2 regions of the Thalassotalea sp. LPB0316 genome follow, and region 2 is predicted to be linked to the other one. Evidence: predicted binding sites of a transcription regulator. Region 2 holds the regulator's gene; the other holds the start of a gene.

Region 1 (3,212 bases), 430 kb from region 2:
TCATTTTTAAGTAGTGTTAGCCAATAGGCCCTTGGTTGGCTAAAGCTTTTAAGCCAGTAATTTTGGAAGTCAACACAGCCGGTAGGGCAGGCCTTAAACTGCGACTTTGGTAGGAAAATCGCAGCGCCGTTTTCAACAATAAAGGGCGCCTCTATATCGAGCGAGCCCTGAATATCGACAACTTCAGCAAACGTTTTACTGGTGTTAATAATAATCGGAATATTAGCTGCTTGTAACTTCACCATCATAGGCATTGCCGCTTCATGGCTATAGCTAAAGTGATCGAGCAAGGTGCCGTCTAAATCGGTAAAAACTAAACAAGGGGGATTAAATGGCATGCATACTCCTTAGTGCGTTGATTGCGCGGTCACTTGCTAATTCAAAAACGTAATCACACTCAACAGGTAATCTTGCGATAGCGTGGCTGGTTAAGCGTTCAAAATGCTGAATAAAGCGAGCAATTTGCTGCTCGTTCATCACTTTGCTGTTGTTTGGCTTTGCGACTTTTTGACGCAATTTTTGCTCTTGTTGCCAGCGCCACTGCGCGACGCAGTCGAAATTGGGGGCCTTAAGCATTAACCAGCAGTGCATTTGCTTGTAAAAAGGCAGGAAATTGGTTAATTGTTGATTAACGTAATTGCGCCACTTGCCATCAATATCTTCATTTTCCTCAAGCGCATTGATTGGCGAGGCTAATTGAAGCTGGCTTTGTGGTTTGACTCCCCAACACCAACCTTCAAATATAACTATTTCTGGCTGTGTTATTTCTGGCCATTGGCTTTGTGGTAGCGGATCGTCTGTAGCTTTATCAAAACGCGGTAATTTCGTGGTTTGTCTGTTTGATAAAGTATCAAAGACCTTTTTCATTAAGGTTACATTGTGTGTGCCCGGTACGCCGCGTGTTGCAAGTAAGGGGTGGATAGTGTCAGCGAGTTCGGCTCGCTTAGCTGATGGCAGATAGAAGTCATCTAAAGACAGTACCGCAACGCTTAAGTTTAATCGCTGCTTAAAATAAGTTGATAGAAAATCCGCTAAGGTTGACTTACCTGAGCCTTGACAGCCGTTAATACCAATAAAAAATGGTGACTGCTCAGGCCGTTGTGAACTGAGCTGCTTGGCAACAGGGATAAACCATTGCTCAGCTGTTCGTGCAAAGCCTTCTGGTAATTGGTGTTGTTGAATGAACTGTTCAAGCATTTCAGTCGCCTCTCTTGACCTACCAATAGTTAAGTCATTGGTGTAAGTATGAGAAGAATCAACTAATATGCCACTAATTAAATAGTGTTATAAATCAGTTTGTTAGCCATTATTTGTTGTTTTGGTTAGCTTAATTTGACTGATTTTTGTACCTGGCTTGCACCGAGTTGGTGCAAGCCTTGGGCTTAGAAAATATCGTCAGCTGGCGTGGTTTCAAATATTTCACTACTGGTATCTTTGCGGACAAACTCTGTTGGCTCACTGCCGAGTTTAAAATATTCAAACATTGTTGTTTTATCCGTTTTCTTGGTTAGCTTACCCGTTGCTTTATCGATTCTAACCGTGACGATATCGACCGGCTGACTAAATGGTTCATAGGGGTAATTGTTCAACGCTTGTTCCATAAAAGTAATCCAAGCTGGTTGTGCTGATTTTGCGCCAAACTCTTTGCCCGTGATCTGATCTTTACCTAAATTGCGATTGTAGACGGTTTGACCTAAATCGCGCGCTGGATCGTCAAAACCTATCCAACTGGTTGCCACGATTCTACGGCTGAAGCCAGAAAACCAAGCATCTTTGGCTGAGTTCGTCGTCCCTGTTTTACCAGCAATATCGCGACGTTTTAACGAACGAGCTCTAAAACCAGTACCTTGCCAACCCGGTTTTATTGACCAATCAGCGCCCCAAATGGCACTGTTGAGCGCTTCTGTCATCAAATAAGCGTTTTGTGCACTAATCACTCGCTCTGCTTGAACAATTGGTTGAGTTGGTTGTACCTCGGTTGAATTTGATATGTCACTTAGCTGTGTCACCATCGCGGCTGGCGTTTTAATTTGCTCAACAGATGCGACTGATGTCGATAGTTCAGATTGCTCACTTAGTTGCGCTTGGCTTTCTTCTACCAAACATGGATCACAGGCTTGTGCAGGATTAGCTTGGAAAATTACGTCGCCAAATGAGTCTTCTATGCGTTCAATCAAATACGGTTTAACTAAAAAACCGCCATTGGCGAAGGTTGCAAACCCCGTTGCGACTTCTAATGGTGTTAATGAAGCTGAGCCTAGGGCTAGCGATTCATTTCGCGGTAAATCGTCTGGTGAAAAACCAAAGAGTGATAAATAGTCGATAGTGTTACTGATACCGACTTCGCGCAATAAGCGGACTGCGATAACGTTTTTCGACTCAGCAAGCGCCTGACGAATGCGAATAGGGCCAGCGTATACTGGCGGTGAGTTTTTCGGGCGCCACGCAACACCTGATGTTCTATCCCATTTATTGATCGGCGCATCGTTAACCAATGACGCCAAGGTCATGCCTTTTTCAAGCGCAGCTGAATAGATAAAAGGTTTAATATTTGAACCGACTTGGCGCTTGGCCTGGGTAACGCGGTTAAACTCACTTTGTTTAAAACTAAAACCACCAACGGTTGCTAAAATGGCACCGTTATCAGGGTTTAACGCGACTAAAGCACTTGAAACTTGTGGTAGCTGACTCAGTGCAAATTGCTGCTCGTTGATTGATTTGACAAAAACCACGTCACCGCGCTTGATGATATCGTCAGGCGTTTGAGGCGGAGGTCCTTGCTTGTAGTCACTAATAAATTCACGTGCCCAACTCATGCCTTGCCACGGAATTTCACCGGTTGATAAATCCTCAAAAGTCACCATCGCCATGTGTTCATCGACATAGGTCACTACCGCCGGTATAAGTGATTGGAAGCCAGTCATCTCACTTAAGGTTTCAACTATTTCTTCTTCGGTAACTGGCGTATCAGGGGTTATTTCAAGCGTTTGACCGACTTCAAGTGAATCAGGTAACGGGCGTAACTCTTTTATTGGTCCGCGGTAGCCGTGACGTAAATCGTAATCAAACAGGTTTTTAACAACAGCGTGTTGAGCGGCGAGTTGGAGATCAGATGGTACGGTTAAGTACACTTTGTAACCGCCGGTGTAAGCTTCTTCGCGACCGTAACGCGTTAACATTTCTTGGTGGGCCATTTCCGCAACATAAGGCGC
Region 2 (3,212 bases):
CAAGTCATTGAAGATGAAGCCAGTGACAGTGAAACTTATATCGCAAAAGGCTCACCAGCAATTTTTGAACAACTGCTCGAAGATGGTACGCCAATAAAACTCGAAGCCAATGAAATTACATATGAGCCATCAATTAATACGATAACGATTTCAGGTAACGCCAAGTTGAGCCAAGAAGGCAGCGAAGTCAATGGTGACAAAATCATCTACAACACCTTAACCGAACAACTAGAAGCGAAAAGTAAACCCAAAGAGCGTATCACCACGATATTAAAACCAAAAACAAAAGACGAAGTGAAAGATAACTAATGTCAGCAGGTTTATTGAAGGCACAGGGCTTGGCGAAATCCTACAAGGGACGTCAAGTCGTTAAAAATGTTGGGCTCAGTGTTGAAACAGGGCAAATCGTTGGCCTACTCGGCCCAAATGGTGCAGGTAAAACAACGTCATTTTATATGATTGTCGGCTTAGTCGTTAACGACAAAGGCACAATCGAGTTAAATGGTGAAGATTTAACGTTAGCACCAATGCACGAGCGCGCCCGTAAAGGTTTAGGCTACTTGCCGCAAGAAGCCTCTATTTTTAGAAAGTTGTCCGTGCACGACAACATCATGGCTATTTTACAAACACGTAAAGACTTGTCAGAGGTCGAACGTATTGAAAAACTTGAATTATTACTTGAAGAATTCAATATAGGCCATATAAAAGATAATACAGGGATGAGTTTATCTGGTGGTGAACGTCGACGTGTCGAGATTGCTCGCGCTTTGGCTGCTGATCCTCAGTTTATTTTACTCGATGAACCCTTTGCTGGCGTTGACCCAATTTCGGTTGGCGATATTAAAAAGATCATTTTGCACTTAAAACAGCGCGGTATTGGCATCTTAATTACCGACCACAACGTTAGGGAAACCCTTGATGTCTGTGAAAAAGCTTATATTGTCAGCCATGGTGAATTAATCGCCGAAGGTGACGCGGATCAAATTCTTGCTAATCAACAAGTCAGAGATGTGTACCTAGGTGAACAATTCACGCTATAGTTAAGATAAAGAAGTGACAATCACTTCGCGTTTGTAAATAGATAGGAATAATAAAAGCTACATGCGTCCATCATTACAACTCCGTATCGGACAACAGCTAACAATGACCCCACAGTTGCAGCAAGCAATCAGGTTGCTACAACTGTCGACATTGGATTTACAACAAGAAATTCAAGAAGCACTGGAAAGCAACCCATTATTGGAAGTTGACGAAAACGCAACCCAAACCAATGAAGAAAGCCAACCAGACAAGCTTGAAGAAGCGTTTATGGGTGAAAACCAAACGGCCTCGTCAAATGAAGGCAGTGAAGATCCTCTGCCTAGTTCCGATGAAGTAAATGCCAGTGATGGGTTGGAAAAAACCGATATTCCCGAAGAGTTATCTATGGATACTACGTGGGACGATAACTATAGTGCGAGTTTATCTGGCTCTAGCGCCGGCCCGCTGTCAGAAGACTACACCTATCAAGGTGAAACGACTGAATCTATTCAAGATCACCTACGCTGGCAAATGGAGTTAACACCGTTTACCGAAACAGATAAAGCCATTGCCACCGCTATTATCGATGCTATTGACGATGCTGGCTATTTAACTGTATCTACCGAAGATATTTTAGAAAGCTTAGGCGATGACGAGGTTGAGCTCGACGAAGTTGAAGCCGTACTCAAACGCATCAATATGTTTGATCCTGTTGGCGTTGGTGCGCGCTCAATTGCCGAGTGTTTATTAATTCAACTCAATCAATTTGACAAACAAACACCTTGGCTAGCAGAAACCAAACAAATTATCTCAGACCACATTGATTTGTTAGGTAACAGAGACTATCGTCAATTAATGCGCAAAACGAAATTGAAAGAAGATCAATTACGCGAAGTGATGAGGTTAATCCAAAGTCTTGATCCGCGCCCAGGCGACAGCGTGATAAAGTCGGAAGAGCAGTACATTATTCCTGACGTATCAGTAGAGAAAAAGAACGGCCGTTGGGTCGTAGAGCTCAATCCAGACACGGCGCCAAAACTGTCGATTAACCAGCAATATGCTGCAATGTCACGGTCAATGAAGTCGTCAGAAGATAGCCAATTTATTCGCTCAAACTTGCAAGAAGCGAAATGGTTTATTAAAAGCTTGGAAAGTCGCAACGATACCTTATTAAAAGTATCGAATTGTATCGTCCAGCGCCAACAAGCGTTTTTTGAGTACGGCCCAGAGGCTATGAAACCTATGGTGCTAAACGATATTGCGGAAGCTGTTGATATGCACGAGTCAACAATATCTCGTGTGACAACACAAAAATATATGCATACACCAAGAGGTATTTTTGAGTTGAAATATTTCTTCTCAAGTCATGTAAGCACCGAAAATGGGGGCGAATGCTCATCGACCGCAATCCGAGCATTAATTAAGAAATTAGTATCTGCTGAGCTACCATCTAAGCCATTAAGCGATAGCAAAATGGCCGACTTGTTAGCTGAGCAAGGTATTAATGTTGCACGACGGACGATAGCTAAATACCGAGAGTCTTTATCTATTCCACCGTCAAATCAAAGAAAAAGTTTATTGTAAACTTAGAAAAAAGGAAAAAGCTTATGCAAATTAATCTTTCTGGTCATCATGTAGAAGTTACCGACTCAATGCGCGAATACGTCAACTCAAAGTTTGCAAAGCTAGAACGACATTTCGATCACATCAACAATGTGCACGTTGTTCTAAATGTAGAGAAATTACAGCAAATCGCGGAAGCGACGCTGCACTTAAATGGCGGTGAGATCCATGCGTCATCAGACGACAAAGATATGTATGCTGCTATCGACTCGCTCGTCGATAAGCTTGACCGTCAAGTCATTAAACACAAAGAAAAGTTGAAAAAACATTAACTAAAATGAAGTTGCAAGACATTTTAACGCTGGACTGCACAATTTGTGCAGCGCCAGCAAGCAGTAAAAAACGCCTTTTTGATACTATTTGCGATGCTGCTGCACGTAAACTCCCTGAGACAAGCCAACACGATTTACTTCAAAGTCTTACCCAGCGCGAGCAAATGGGAAGTACAGGCATTGGCAACGGTATCGCCATTCCGCACGGCCGCTTAATCAACGGCAAGCATGCGGTGGCAGTGTTAATAACCACTGAACAGCCAATCGCTTTCGATGCGATAGATAATCAACCCGTTG

Evidence for each region. The regulator sigma-54, encoded in region 2, starts transcription at its own class of promoters, with help from an activator protein. The targets are predictions, from matches to a motif close to GTTGGCACGNNNNTNGNNT.
Region 1: LP316_RS04440 (kinase) is a predicted target of sigma-54. The motif match lies at 1,254-1,272, and genes of this name have one in related genera.

The regions. Positions count from the first base shown of each region.
Region 1 covers NZ_CP062946.1:1,004,766-1,007,977, forward strand. Annotated here, with positions in the region: gene LP316_RS04435 (HAD-IIB family hydrolase) at 1-338, opposite strand, end outside; gene LP316_RS04440 (kinase) at 328-1,197, opposite strand; gene LP316_RS04445 (penicillin-binding protein 1A) at 1,383-3,212, opposite strand, start outside.
Region 2 covers NZ_CP062946.1:1,436,101-1,439,312, reverse strand. Annotated here, with positions in the region: gene lptA (lipopolysaccharide transport periplasmic protein LptA) at 1-309, shown strand, start outside; gene lptB (LPS export ABC transporter ATP-binding protein) at 309-1,040, shown strand; gene LP316_RS06280 (RNA polymerase factor sigma-54) at 1,102-2,604, shown strand; gene hpf (ribosome hibernation promoting factor) at 2,628-2,915, shown strand; gene ptsN (PTS IIA-like nitrogen regulatory protein PtsN) at 2,921-3,212, shown strand, end outside.